DNA from 3 places in the Mucilaginibacter rubeus genome. Region 3 is predicted to be linked to each of the others. Evidence: riboswitches for the same ligand, from Rfam matches in the RefSeq annotation. Region 3 holds a riboswitch; each other region holds the start of a gene.
What was found. Region 3 has a riboswitch for S-adenosylmethionine ahead of metH (methionine synthase). Riboswitches for the same ligand answer to the same signal wherever they lie in the genome.
Positions count from the first base shown of each region.

Region 1 (5,189 bases), 3.6 Mb from region 3:
AATGTGCTTTAAGTCAGCAGATAAATTCGGATCCTGGAGCAATACCTGTAAATTATCTGAATTATGCATCATTATAAATTTGGCCAAATGTACAAAAAAGCACAAAAGTAATATGCGTTATGACACATATCGTCCAAATTTGATGGTAAATTACATTAAAGTTACAGAGCCTTGATCTCGCTTATAGAGATACCTATCGAACAATCATCCTGACAGCCATTAGGTGCATAACTGGCACCTGATATCATCCCGTTATTTTGGGTTTCAAAATAAATGGTGTTCTTTTTCTTATCGGCGGCAAGCCATTCGGTTTTGGCTTTTTGATAAATCTGGTCAAGCGTAAGTAATGCGGCACCTGAATTATGTTGCCCCAATGATGTTTTATCTTCCTGCCACTGTTCCCTTATTTTTTTAGTGGGAGCGCTGTTAGGATTTTGCTCTAAAGTATATGATAGAAAATCTCTCCCTACCACCACGCCGTTTTGCACAGTAATTTTTGTTTCGGAGCCGTAGCCAAATACAGACCCGGCGTTAACCGTATAGCTGTATGAGTTTTTACTTTCAGTTTTAAAGCTTTGCCATACCTTATAACTTTTGTCGTAAGCTGTTTCGTTTGCATCTTTTTTGCAGGCTGTAAAGCCGGTTATAACAAGCAGGATCAGGATAAAGGTTCTTTTCATGCGGATAGGTTTTATAATCTATTCGGCTAAAAATGAAAAAACGCTACAACTAATAACAAATATTCTTTTTTACTTTGGGCGATATCATATTTCGAACCATGAAAACAGAAACGATAGCTATACACGCCGGTAACCATGTTGATGAAGCAACACGGGCCGTAATACAACCTATTATTATGTCAACCACGTTTGAGCGCGGCGAAGACGGTGGTTTCCCGGCAGGTTATATCTATAGTCGATCAGCCAATCCTAACAGGCATGCGCTTGAACATTTACTGGCCAAACTGGAGGGCGGCGTTGAGGCTGCTTCGTTTTCATCGGGCAACGCGGCTGGGATGTCCGTATTTCAATCACTTGAGCCGGGGACTCATATTATTGCTCCAGATGATATGTATCATGGCTTACGTAATCAGCTTAAAAACCTGTTTGCGGGGATATTAACGTTCGATTTTATCGATGTAAACGATACCGATGTATTGCAGCAGCATATTAAACCCGAAACAGGCTTGATCTGGATTGAAACACCATCAAACCCGCTGCTTAAGATAACTGATATAAAAAAAGTAGTAGCAATAGCCAAAGCAAAAGGTATTAAAGTTTTGTGCGATAATACCTTTGCAACACCAATTTGCCAACGCCCGCTTGATTTGGGAGTAGATATTGTAATGCACTCGGCCACCAAATATTTTGGCGGCCACAGCGATTTGATGGGCGGAGCCTTAATTACAGGCGAAACAAATGATTGGTGGACAAAGATCCGTCAGGTACAGGAAATGGGAGGTGCTATCCCCTCGCCTATGGACTGCTATTACCTGGTACGCAGTATTAAAACTTTGCCGTACCGCGTAAAAGGTCACGTACAAAACGCACAGTTGTTAGCCGAATATTTGGAACAATATCCTAATGTTGAGCAGGTTATGTACCCCGGTTTATCATCGCATCCACAACATGAAATAGCAAAAGATCAGATGCTGGCTTTTGGCGGGATGCTATCCTTTATAATTAAAGGCGATGAAAACGACACGCATAATATCATCAATAAACTGAAGCTGTTTATCAAAGCTACCAGTCTCGGTGGTGTAGAAAGTTTGATAGAACACCGTGCTACTGTTGAAGGGCCGGATACCAAGACACCCCGCAACCTGCTAAGGGTTTCGGTTGGTTTAGAGCATATAGATGATTTAATAGCTGATATGGAACAGGCTTTAACGCTTTAGGCCACTTGAGGTAAAAGGCGAAAGGTCAAAGGCAAAAGGTAGAAGCATGAAGGCGGGTTAAAAATTCCCTATTTCAAAAACCTTTAACCTTTCGCCTTTGACCTTTAACCTCATTTCTAAAATAAAATTTGGCATATTCCCAAATAACCCCTTATATTTGGAACATTATTTGGTAGCAATACCAACGTCGATCAATACTCCGCACATAGTTCGGGTTTTGATTTATAAAGAAGCGGCGAGAGATCAGGCTCAATGACCCGCTGGCAACCCTTCAATGTTGAAGAAGGTGCCAATTCCTGTCCCGGCAAATAACACCGGGGAATATAAATTTATAACCATGAAAAGTTTAATTAAATTTACGCAACACAACACTTTTTACGCCTTAAACGGTGACATACAACATATTGGCTCCTCTATTGGCTGTATTTGTATGTGTTGCTGCTGTTGATGCTTAGCACGCCCCTGTTTTCATTTCTCTGAAAAGAAGCGTGTGATGTTAAACCGGTTTTATCAAACCGGCTTTGTCAAAATCCATCTTAACAAAAAAATCTAAATTAAACACATTAAAAATTACAACTATGTCTACCTTAAAATTCGAAACCTTACAATTACATGCCGGTCAGGAAGTTGATCCAACAACAGGTTCACGCGCAGTACCACTTTACCAAACCACTTCATACGTATTTAACAGTGCCGAACATGGCGCCAATTTGTTTGCGCTGAAGGAGTTTGGCAATATATATACCCGCATCATGAACCCTACTACCGATGTGTTTGAAAAACGCATTGCGGCTTTAGAGGGCGGCGCTGCTGCTCTGGCTACAGCATCCGGTCAGGCGGCACAATTTATAGCATTAAATAACATCCTGCAGGCAGGTGATAACTTTGTTACTTCTCCTTTCCTGTATGGCGGTACCTATAACCAGTTTAAAGTAGCATTTAAACGCCTGGGTATTGAGGTGCGTTTTGCCAAAGATGATACCGCGGCGAACATCGAAGCACTTATTGACGATAAAACCAAAGCTATCTTCCTGGAGACGATAGGTAATCCTGGATTTACCATTGCTGATTTTGAAAAGGTTAGCGAAGTTGCAAAAAGGCATGATCTTCCTTTAATTGTCGATAATACTTTTGGCGCAGGTGGTTACCTCTTCCGCCCTATTGAACATGGCGCTAATGTTGTTGTTGAGTCAACTACTAAATGGATCGGCGGTCATGGTACCAGTATTGGCGGCGCTATTATTGATGCCGGTAATTACAACTGGGGTAACGGCAAATTTCCGCAGTTCACTGAACCGTCTGAAGGTTACCACGGATTGGTATTTAACGATGTTTTTGGCATCGGCGGCCCATTTGGTAACATTCAGTTCATCATCCGTGCCCGTGTGGAAGGTTTAAGGGATTTTGGCCCATCGCAATCGCCATTTAATTCATGGCTGAATATCCAGGGATTGGAAACCTTGTCATTAAGGGTGCAACGCCATGTAGATAATGCTTTGCAGCTGGCCAAATGGTTAGAGCAGCATCCTCAAGTGGCTACGGTAAATTACCCGGGACTGGAATCATCACCATACCACGACCTTGCAAAAAAATATTTAAAGAATGGTTTTGGGGGCGTATTATCGTTCGAGATCAAAGGTGATAAAGCGCAGGCCAGCCAGTTAATCAATAATTTGAAACTGGTTAGTCATTTAGCTAACGTGGGCGACGCAAAAACATTGATCATACAGCCATCGGCAACAACGCATCAGCAATTATCTGATGAAGAGCAGCTATCTGCCGGTGTTACGCCGACATCATTACGCGTAGCCATTGGTATTGAGCATATAGATGATATTAAAGCTGATTTTGAACAAGCTTTTGCAAAAATTAAGCAAAGTGAGGGTGAGTTAGTTTAAAAATGTATAGTTTTTTTAAGTGATATAGTAAACGTTATTACGGGCAGCGGCCAGAAAAAATCTGGTTGCGCCCGGAATAACAAATAGAAGAATGAACGCAGAGATATTTAAATACACTGATACTTTTGAATTTGAATCCGGCCGCGCGATTGAAGGTTTAGAGATAGGCTTTCATACCTATGGAAGGTTAAATAAAGAAAAAAATAACGTTGTTTGGGTATGCCACGCGCTTACTGCCAACAGCGACGTATTTGACTGGTGGAAAGGGCTTATTGGCGAGGGTTATTTTTTTAACCCTGAAGAGCATTTTATAGTTTGCGCCAATATTTTGGGTTCGCCTTATGGTACCACAAGTCCGCTAAGTGTTAACCCGGTTACGGGGCAGCCGTATTACCTATCCTATCCGCAGTTTACTACAAGGGATATGATAAAGGCACACCAACTGCTTGCCGATCATTTGCAGATCAATAATATCAGTGTATTGATAGGCGGTTCATTAGGTGGCCAGCAGGCTATGGAATGGGCAATCATCGAGCCGGAACGCATCAAAAATCTTATTCTGATTGCTACCAATGCCAAGCACTCACCATGGGGCATTGCCTTTAATGAATCGCAGCGCTTAGCCATCACTGCCGACCGTACTTTCTATAGTAACACGCCGGAAGGTGGTCAAAAAGGCTTAAAAGCAGCCCGGAGCATCGCGCTTTTAAGCTATCGTACTTATAAAACCTATGGTATCACCCAGCAGGAAGAAAGCGACGATGTGAAAGATGGCTTTCGCTCATCGTCATACCAAAACTACCAGGGCGAGAAACTGGTGAACCGCTATAATGCCTATAGTTATTGGTACCTGACAAAAGTGATGGATTCGCACAACGTGGGCCGTGGCCGTAACGGGGTTGACAAGGCGTTGAGCCTGATCAAAGCTAAAACATTGGTTATTGGTATTTCATCGGATGTGTTATTCCCTATTGAGGAGCAACAATACCTTTTCAGGCATATCCCGAAAGCTGCCTTTGCCGAACTGGATTCGTTTTATGGGCACGACGGATTTTTAATTGAAACAGAAGCATTAACAAACATATTTACATCGTTTTTTAAAACCGATGTGAAAGGAAAAATTATAGAACTGCAACGTACAGCGTAATGAGTAAAAAGTTAAATATCGGCCTCTTCGGATTTGGAGTTGTGGGCCAGGGTTTATATGATATCGTAAAAACAAAAAAGCTAAACATTGAGATAGTAAAATTTGCTATTAAAGATCCAACCAAAAAACGTTCTTTACCGGCTCATTTATTTACTACCGATAAAGAAGAACTGCTTAATAACCCGGAGATCAACACGATAGTTGAGTTGATCAATGATACCGAAGCCGCTTTTGAAATTGTTTCAAG
Region 1 covers NZ_CP043450.1:2,451,603-2,456,791, forward strand. Annotated here, with positions in the region: gene mqnE (aminofutalosine synthase MqnE) at 1-69, opposite strand, end outside; gene DEO27_RS10045 (hypothetical protein) at 162-680, opposite strand; gene DEO27_RS10050 (trans-sulfuration enzyme family protein) at 779-1,897, shown strand; SAM riboswitch class I at 2,117-2,227, shown strand; gene DEO27_RS10055 (O-acetylhomoserine aminocarboxypropyltransferase/cysteine synthase family protein) at 2,476-3,795, shown strand; gene metX (homoserine O-acetyltransferase family protein) at 3,887-4,942, shown strand; gene DEO27_RS10065 (homoserine dehydrogenase) at 4,942-5,189, shown strand, end outside.
Region 1: it holds a riboswitch for S-adenosylmethionine, as region 3 does, so the genes downstream of both, DEO27_RS10055 (O-acetylhomoserine aminocarboxypropyltransferase/cysteine synthase family protein) here and metH (methionine synthase) in region 3, are expected to answer to the same signal.

Region 2 (5,189 bases), 1.8 Mb from region 3:
GTTAATTAAATTCAAATTTAACTTCAGGAATTCCTAAAAGGCTGCGATGGCTTTTTAAAGGTTAATTATCACATTATTTGATTACTTTGGCAGGTATTAATTTATAACGAACTCGCTAATCAAATGACTTATTGCCTGGGAATTAAAGTTAAAGAGGGGTTGTTGGCCATTGCCGACACCCGCATAACTTCGGGGACTGATACTACTGTAAAAAAGAAGATCACAATAGAACAAAAAGATCACTTCTCGCTGTTTATCATGACCAGTGGCTTGCGTTCGGTGCGCGATAAGGCAGTGATCTATTTCAATGAACTACTGGAAACAGCCGAGTTCAACAAAATGTACAAAGCCGTGAATGCTTTTGGCGAGCAGGTGAAACGTGCCGCCCAGGAAGATAAGGAATCGCTTGATGCCTCTGGCTTACGGTTTGACCTGAATACCATCATAGGCGGACAATTACGCGATGACGATGAGCACAAGCTGTTTTTGCTTTATCCCGAAGGTAACTGGGTTGAGTTGGGACAAGGTGCGCCTTATGTGGTTATCGGTAATTCGGGCCATGGCAAGGCTATCCTAAACCGGATTCTTGATGAAAACTCGAGCCTGAAATTGGCGTTGAAAACAGGTTTTCTTTCGTTCGATTCAACAAGGGTAAGCTCAAATAATGTTGATTTCCCTATAGATGTTGCTGTTTATAAAAAGGATAGCTTTAATATTGTTGAGCAACGTTATAACAAGCAAGATCTGGAACACATCTCCACCCAATGGGCCGAAGAACTGAAACTTGCCCTCGACCATATATCGGAAGACTGGATGGACGCGACATTTAACAAATTAGAAGAAATAAAAACAGAAAGCTGATAACATGAAATTCGATGTGTTTTCCCAAATGGAATATGTGGTGCGGTCGCCCGGCACATTGATTTTAAACATACATGCATTACGCAGCCCCAATCAAACCATACTAAGCGAAGAATTTAGCTTAGAGCCGTACATTAAGTTTGAAGAACTGCAAACGCTGCAGGGCGAAAGCCGTTTAGTGCGCTTTGATGTGAGTGCCGATACGCCTGATATTAAAGTCACTTACAAGGCTGTAGTTGATAATTGTTATGAAGTAGCCGATTTCAGTGAGCTACAGGAAACCCACGTTTCGGAATTGCCTTCGCCGGTGTTGCCTTATCTTAACCCGAGCCGCTATTGCCAGTCGGACAAGTTATATCGTCTTGCCCATAATATGTTTGGGCATATAACCAACCCTTTTGAGCAAGTAGTTGAATTAACCAACTGGATCCATAAAAACGTGCAGTACTTAAGTGGTTCAACCAATTCGCAAACATCCGCTTTTGATACGGTAACTGAACAGGCAGGTGTTTGCAGGGACTTCGCGCATTTAGGTATAGCTCTTTGCCGGGCCTTAACTATTCCGGCAAGATATTTTACTGGTTATGCCTATCACCTTAAACCGGCTGATTTTCATGCCTGCTTTGAGGCATACCTTGGTGGAAAATGGATTCTGTTTGATGCTACACGACTGGTACCATTAAACGGCCTGGTCAAAATAGCCACCGGTCATGATGCCGCCGACTCGGCCATAGCCAACATTTTTGGCGACGTTACCTTTACAACCATGCAGGTAAGCTGCGAGCTTGCCGAAGACGGCTTTGAACCATTTTATTATGTTGATGGTGAGTTTAAGGGATTGTCGTATTTGTAAAAGGGAAGCTCTGTAAACCGCCCCTATCTATTTGTCATCCTGAGCGATAGCGAAGGATCTCCTTCAGTAGACAAAGCCGCTGTACAGAGCGAAGAAGATGCTTCGTTCCTCAGCATGACAAAATTTTAAAACAGGTGTCAAAAAATGTCATTTCGATAGAGCAGCGGGTTGGGCTGATGTACGGGCGAAAGAGAAATCTTATACTCAAAGCAAAGCGAAAATGCATGGTGTATAAGATTTCTCCTCACCGGAGCTCAAACCCAACGCTTTTTCGTCGAAATGACATCGCTTATTTATGATCAGCTTTAAAGGATAGATCGTGTAATAGCCTTCAAGGTATTTGAAACAAGCCCCTTGGCAAATCTTTACCTTTTCCCCTTTTTAACCGGCACTTTTTTACGCTCTTTCACCGCGTAAACCCAATTGGCTCCCAGTACCGCTATACATATCACCAATCCAAAAAACTCACGTACTTCTTCAACCCATGGCTTTTCGGCTTTCATGGTTTGTACAAGGCTTTCGGCATGGTGGTATTCAAACCAGTCTACCAGGCCATTATTGTCAAATATTTTATAGATGGCGTAGCCTGTAAAAACAGCGATACCTACCGCGTACCCAATTGGATAAAATTCTTTTTTTGCCGCAAGGTAGCAGAACCAGGCACAATACAAATAAATAGGCATCCAAAGGTATGGGTCGGGATCATTATACTGTAAACCCGCGAAGATGATAAAAAGTACAATCCATACAATGTTGAAGATTTTCATAAGTAAAAAGCAATTGCAATAATTTATACTGGTTTTGGCGCCTAATATGCAGGTTAAGCAATGCTAAATATAGAAATTTAGTTTGCACTTTTTAAAGGCAAAAAATAGTTTTTATATACTTAAAAAGTGGCAAAAACAGGCAGGAAAATTGATGTATATAAAATGAACCTGATGAAAATTTGATGTCGCGGGCAGATTCGAACTGCCGTTTAGGGTATTGCGGACCCCCACCTATCCTCTCGGTCACGCGACTTGAAAACTATAGAAAAAAATCACTTAATCAGATCGGTTGTGGGGTGTAGATATAATTATCTCTCTCCCGTTTTGCACAGGAGCAGGAATTAGCACCTTTTACATTATGCGGATGTACAGGTTGCTAAGACGTCTTTGGGCCTTTCCCTCAGTCTTTCTTGATAAGTTATAAAAGAACGCTTTGTCGTTGTTGACAGTGCAAATGTAATAATTAATTATATAAATCCTATGGTTTTAGTAGTTTAATTTCATTTATATTTGTTTTATATTGATTTTGAGGGAGATAAATTCAGGAAGGGAGTGATTGTGATGTCTTTGTTTGAGACAGGATAGCCATTAGACCATAAAAAGGAAGAGCGCGGGCCGTGCGATTCCCTCCCCTGGGAGGGTGTAGGGAGGGGTTCAGCGAGATGCCGGTCATTGCAAAGACGTATAAACCCCTCCCTGCCAATACGCAACCCTAACGCACCCCTCCCGGGGGAGGGAATTTCCGATATCTTCACTTTGTTTTTTGGTACTCCCCACTAAAAAACTTAAATGATCACCATTTAATCTGAAGTAGTCACCATAATTTTATTAGCTAACCATTGCACCTTTGTATTGTTAAAACATTAAAACACACCATAATGAAAGCAAACAAAATAGCATTAATAACCGGCGGTAGCCGAGGCCTGGGCAAAAACGCCGCAAAACACATCGCCCAAAAAGGCATTGACGTTATAGTTACTTACCGCACCAAAAAAGAAGAAGCCGAAGCTGTTGTGGCCGAAATAGAATTGATGGGGCAAAAGGCTGCCGCTTTGCAGCTGGATACCGGTATTGTATCAACATTTGATGCTTTTATTACAACACTAAAATCAACCCTAAATGAAAAATGGGGACGTGATACTTTTGATTTTCTGATCAACAACGCGGGTATTGACGCGGCCTCGCCATTTGCACAAACCACCGAAGAGGATTTTGACAACCTGTTTAATGTGCATTTTAAAGGCGTTTACTTTTTAACCCAGAAAAGCCTGCCTATAATTGCCGATGGCGGCCGCATCATCAATTTTTCGACCGGACTGGCTCGTTTCTCAACTCCCGGCTATGCTGCCTATGCATCCATGAAAGGCGCTATTGAAGTATTTACCAAATACCTTGCAAAAGAACTGGGCGGTCGCGGTATAGCCGCAAACGTTGTGGCTCCGGGTATCATCCAGACCGATTTTACCAAAGCGGCATTTGACTCACACCCCGGTTTGGAAGAAATGATGTCGAAATCAACAGCTTTAGGCAGGGTTGGTCAGCCGGATGATATCGGAGGCGTAGTAGCCTTCCTTTGTACAGAAGATGCCCGCTGGATCAACGCTCAGCGTATTGAAGCTTCGGGCGGGATGTTCTTGTAGTTTAGTGAGTGGTTGATTTTTAGGTGAGTGGTTGACTGGGTTGATTAAGTGAGTAGTTACAGGCGGAATGCTTGTTTGCGAGCTTTCAACCTAATCAACTATTCCCCCAATCAACCACTCACCTAATCAACCAAATCACTATCTTTCCCACAAAAAAAGCAAATGGAATTTGGTAGAGTAACAGATGAGGAATTAGTAAGGGTTGATTTTACCCTGCCAGCAGATCCGCAGATTACTGTTGATACGCTTGCAGCCGCCAAAAATGATGTACCTCTGCAGGTACATGTTGGCTGTGCTAAATGGGGACGCAAGGAATGGATCGGCAAGATCTATCCGCCAAAAACCAAAGACGCCAATTTCCTGGACGAATATGTTAAGCACTTTGATTGCATAGAGCTTAACGCTACCTTCTACCAGGTTTACGGCACCGACACTATTGCTAAATGGAAAACCAAGGCCGATAGCAACCCCGGTTTTAAATTTTGCCCCAAATTTTCACAAAGTATCAGCCATATTCGCCGTTTAAAAAACGCCGATGATATTACCACTACCTACTATGAAGGTATTTTAGCCTTCGGCGAAAAGCTTGGCCCGCTGTTTTTACAGCTGAGCGATAACTATACGCCTAAAAGCTTCCCGGAACTTAAAGCCTACCTGGAGCAATTGCCGAAAGATATCCCGGTATTTGTTGAGCTACGCCATAAAGACTGGTTTGCCGTTGCCGAAAACCGCGACAGGGTATTTAACCTCTTCCGCGAACTCAATATTGGTTCAATTATAACTGATGCCAGCGGCAGACGCGATGTAGTGCACATGGCTTTGCCCACACCGCATGCCTTTATCCGCTTTGTAGGTAACAGCCTCCATCCTACCGATTACGCCCGCGTTGACGAGTGGGTTGAAAGGATTAAAAACTGGAAAGATCAGGGACTTAAATCGGTATGGTTTTTTATGCACCAGCACGATGAGCGTTACTCGCCCGAACTGGCCGATTACGTAGTTGAAGAATTAAACAAAGCGCTGGGCACGCAGCTAATGCGCCCAACGTTTATCCAACGCGACGATAAG
Region 2 covers NZ_CP043450.1:218,002-223,190, reverse strand. Annotated here, with positions in the region: gene DEO27_RS00940 (peptidase) at 124-861, shown strand; gene DEO27_RS00935 (transglutaminase-like domain-containing protein) at 866-1,714, shown strand; gene DEO27_RS00930 (transmembrane 220 family protein) at 2,080-2,481, opposite strand; SAM riboswitch class I at 2,787-2,901, opposite strand; gene DEO27_RS00925 (SDR family oxidoreductase) at 3,360-4,121, shown strand; gene DEO27_RS00920 (DUF72 domain-containing protein) at 4,284-5,189, shown strand, end outside.
Region 2: it holds a riboswitch for S-adenosylmethionine, as region 3 does, so the genes downstream of both, DEO27_RS00930 (transmembrane 220 family protein) here and metH (methionine synthase) in region 3, are expected to answer to the same signal.

Region 3 (5,189 bases):
TTTTAAATATGCTAAGCACAAGCGTAATGATACAGCTTGGCCGCGTAAAAGGAAACAGGATGGTTGATATGCAATTAAGCAACCACAAACTGGTGAACAGGGGCACCCGCATGGTTATGGACGAAACCGGGCTGAATGAAGAAGAAGCAGCCGGGCTATTGAAACAATACGGCAGCGTACGAAGCGCTGTTGATCATTTTAAAAAATAAACTGAATTTGAAGATGTGCTGATTTGGAAATTTGAAAATGCTCTACTGCATTCGATAAATTTTCAAATTCAAAAAATTCAGGTTCAGACAAATTTCGAATTAAAACATGCACGATATTGAACCATATTACCGCTGGAGAGATGATTACGTAGCATCGGAAGATGAGTTTTCACCTTTTTACGCAACCGAATACAGCGAGTTTGAATTTGATAAGCAGGTGTATAATTACCTGCTGCACCCGCAATGGGATTCGTTCGGCTCCAATACACTTTACCTTAAGGTGCTTTTTGCCGACTATGATAAAGGCTACACCATCATTGAATTAATTGGCGAATGGAATGACGCTATCAACAACGACATCATGCTGTTAAAGCGCGAACTACTTGACCTCATGATAGATAATGGCATCACGCATTTTATCCTGATAGGTGAAAACGTTTTGAACTTTCACTCAAGTGATGATTGTTATTATGAAGAATGGTTTCAGGATGTAGAGGATGGCTGGATAGCAGGCATCAACTTCCGCGAACATGTGATAGATGAGTTTAAAAATAGCAACATCGACTATTACATTAACTTCGGTGGCGAATTGGATAACCTCGGTTGGCGCACCCTAAAACCCGTACAGGTTTTCAAAAAGGTAGAAGAGCAGCTGATGCGTCGTTTAAACTAACGCTAACACACCTCGCAATGACGAGATGGAAAGGCACACACGCATTCTTCACCTGACATTCACTTTTTATTCATAAATTCGTAGTATAATTTTTAACACAAAATGGAATTTAAAGATCCCGAATACGTTTATAAAAACGTAATACAATTAAACGAACAGGATGCATCACGTAAATTTATAGCAAGTGTATTTTTATGGATGTTTGTTGCCTTAGGTATTTCAAGCGTTTGCGCGTTTGTATTTGCCGGTACACCTCAATTATTAAACCTGCTGTTTGATTTTAACACAGGTCACTCAACCGGGTTGGGCATGATAGTTATGTTTTTGCCTTTGGCATTTGTTTTAATTATGCGCTTTGGCTTAAACCGCTTGTCATATCCTGTACTTGCGCTGTTATTTATTGCATACGCTGCCGCAACAGGAATGAGCCTTTGCTATATCCTTTTGATATACACAGCATCAAAAGTAACATTAGCTTTTGGCGTATCCGCGCTGGTTTTTGGTGTAATGGCTATTGCCGGTTATACTACAAAAACAGACCTGACCAACTTTGGCGGTATCCTGATCATGTTGCTGATTGGCATCATCATCGCCTCTCTGGTAAATATGTTCTTACACAGCGAAGCTTTTGATTACATCATCAGCTATTTTGGTGTAGCAGTGTTTACCGGTTTAACCGCTTACGATGTTCAGAAACTTAAACGCATTGGCGCCGGTATAGAGTACGGCGACGCTTCTGCCAAGAAAATGGCGCTAATGGGTGGGTTGACTCTATATCTTGACTTCATCAACCTTTTCCTTTTCGTTCTTCGCTTATTTGGCGGCAGAAGGCGATAATCAACCCAAAAGAAATTATTCAGAAAGCTGCCTCCGCAAAAGGCAGCTTTTTTTGTTTAACAATGTGGCTTAGTTATGATATATAGCGTTTGTTATACACTTGCAAATGACAACTTTATTGCGCAAATTTGCAGTGCTTATGGAGAAAGACGGAGGGATTAGACCCTGCGATGTCTTAGCAACCTGTGCTTCACAAGGTGCTACATTCTACCAGGCAGCAATTAAGCGCCCGGACAGATAAGCGAAAGTCATAATAACACCCGACTTTTCGAGATAAGCTTTTATTTAGATTTGAGATATTAGATTTGAGATTTGAGATAGTTTTTGCTTTTTCAGATCGTCTGTTTAGTGTCTTTTTATCAGATATATGAGATAAAGATCTGAGTGCTGAATTTTCTCCAGTCTCATATCTCACATCTCATATCTCACATCTCAAAAAATGGACATTAGAAAAGAATTACAGAAACGCATCCTGGTGATTGACGGAGCAATGGGTACCATGATTCAAAGGTACCAGCTCACGGAGAAGGATTTTCGTGGCGAGCGTTTTCGCGATCATAAAAGCGACCTGCAGGGCAATAACGACCTGCTCAATATCACACGCCCAGACATTATTAAGGCTATCCATGCCGAATATTTGGATGCAGGGGCTGATATTATTGAAACCAACACATTCAGCACACAGGTAATTTCCCTTGCCGATTATCACCTGGAAGAATTGGCATACGAATTAAGCTATGAAGGCGCCCGTATTGCACGCGAGGTAGCCGATGAATATACCCAACGCAATCCCGAAAAGCCGCGCTTTGTCGCCGGCGCTATCGGGCCAACAAACCGCACCGCTTCATTGTCGCCTGATGTTAATGACCCGGGCTACCGCGCTGTTACGTTTGATGATCTGGCCGATGCCTACTATGACCAGGTGCGTGGTTTGGTTGACGGCGGCTCGCATTTGCTGCTGGTTGAAACCATCTTTGATACCCTGAATGCCAAGGCTGCCCTGTTCGCCATAAAACGTTATGAGGATGAATGTAAAGCTGCCGGAAAGGATTTCCCTGCTTTCAGGGATTCGGGTGGTATCATGATCTCGGGTACTATTACCGATGCTTCGGGCCGTACCCTTTCGGGGCAAACGGTTGAGGCTTTCTGGAACTCGATAAGTCATGCCAACCTGCTATCGGTAGGTTTAAACTGCGCTTTAGGTGCAAGGGAAATGCGCCCGCACCTTGCCGAACTTTCTGAAAAAGCAGGCGTATATATTTCGGCTTATCCAAACGCAGGCCTACCAAATGAGTTTGGCCAGTACGACGAAACCCCACACGAAACCGCTCACCAGGTTGATGATTTCATTAAAGCCGGGCTGGTAAATATCGTAGGCGGATGTTGCGGTACCACACCCGATCACATCAAATGCATTGCCGATAAAGCTGCATCCTTCCCCCCGCGCCCTATCCCTGAAATTGAGCCGGATATGCGTCTGAGCGGGTTGGAATCGGTTACCATTAAGCCCGAAAGCATTTTCGTAAACGTGGGTGAGCGTACCAATATCACCGGTTCGCCCAAGTTTTCTAAACTGATTTTGGCCGAGGATTATGAGGCAGCGCTATCTGTTGCGCTGCAGCAAGTTGAAGGTGGAGCCCAGGTTATCGACATTAACATGGACGAGGGCATGATCGACTCTGAAGCGGTGATGACAAAGTTCCTGAACCTTGTTGCATCTGAGCCGGACATAGCCAAACTGCCTATCATGATCGATTCATCTAAATGGACAGTGATTGAGGCGGGTTTGAAATGCGTACAGGGTAAGGGTATAGTAAACTCTATCTCCCTTAAGGAAGGCGAAGAAAAGTTTAAAGAGCAAGCCCGCAAAATACTAAGCTATGGTGCAGCTACCGTAGTAATGGCATTTGATGAAGTTGGTCAGGCCGACTCATTAGAACGCCGTATCGAGATCTGTAAAAGATCATACGATATATTGGTGAACGAAGTAGGCTTCCCGCCACAGGATATCATTTTTGACCCCAACATCCTTACCGTAGCTACCGGTTTGGAAGAGCATAATAACTACGCGGTTGATTTTATTGAAGCTACGCGCTGGATAAAACAAAATCTGCCTCACGCCAAGGTGAGCGGTGGGGTAAGTAATATTTCGTTCTCTTTCAGGGGTAACAATACTGTGCGCGAGGCTATGCACTCGGCATTCTTGTATCACGCCATTAAAGCGGGTATGGATATGGGTATTGTTAACGCCGGTATGCTTGAAGTTTACGAGCAAATTCCTAAAAACCTGCTTGAGTTGGTTGAAGATGTACTGCTTAACCGTCGCCAGGATGCTACAGAGCGCCTGGTGGAGTTTGCCGATACCATCAAAAGTAAAGGCAAAGAGATTGTACGTGACGAAGAATGGCGTAAAGGCACCGTTCAGGAGCGCCTGTCGCACTCGTTGGTAAAAGGCATTGTTGAATACCTTGATAACGATGTGGAAGAAGCCCGCCAGGCTTATGCAAGGCCGCTTGAAGTAATTGAAGGCCCGCTGATGGATGGCATGAACGTAGTAGGTGACCTGTTTGGTGCGGGCAAAATGTTCCTGCCGCAGGTAGTTAAATCGGCCCGTGTAATGAAAAAGGCCGTGGCTTACCTGTTGCCCTTCATCGAAGAAGAAAAAAAGAATAACGCAGGTGCCGATCAGCGCTCGAACGCCGGTAAGGTTTTAATGGCCACCGTAAAAGGCGATGTGCATGACATTGGTAAAAATATAGTTGGCGTAGTACTGGCCTGTAACAACTTCGAAGTTATTGACCTTGGAGTAATGGTGCCTGCGCAACGCATTATTGAAGAAGCTAAAAAGCAAAACGTTGATATTATTGGCTTAAGCGGGTTGATAACGCCATCGCTTGACGAGATGGTGCATTTTGCCAAAGAAATGGAGCGCGAAAACTTCACCATTCCACTAATTGTTGGTGGCGCCACCACTTCACGCATCCACGCAGCGGTGAAGATCGCTCCGCAATATTCGGGCGCGGCTATTCACGTACTGGATGCTTCACGCAGTGTTACGGTATGCAGCAGCCTAATGAGTAAAGATAATCGCGATGCCTATATCCAGGGTATTAAAGATGAATATGCTAAAGCCCGTGAAGCACATGCTAATAAAAAGTCAGACAAGCGTTTTGTGACCATTGAAGAGGCCCGTGCCGGAAAATTCCAGATCAGCCTTGATGGCGATGTGGCACCGAAACCTGCATTTACAGGCACTAAGGTAATTGAAAACTATCCGCTGGAAGAGTTGCTCCCTTATATCGACTGGACACCGTTTTTCCATACCTGGGAATTGCGCGGCAGCTATCCGAAGATATTTGAAGACAAGTACGTAGGCGACGAAGCTAAAAAGCTGTTTGACGACGCACAAGTATTGATGAAACGCGTTGTTGATGAAAAACTATTTACCGCGAAAGGCGTAATAGGTTTCT
Region 3 covers NZ_CP043450.1:6,092,914-6,098,102, forward strand. Annotated here, with positions in the region: gene murQ (N-acetylmuramic acid 6-phosphate etherase) at 1-209, shown strand, start outside; gene DEO27_RS24330 (hypothetical protein) at 316-882, shown strand; gene DEO27_RS24335 (Bax inhibitor-1/YccA family protein) at 985-1,719, shown strand; SAM riboswitch class I at 1,854-1,963, shown strand; gene metH (methionine synthase) at 2,159-5,189, shown strand, end outside.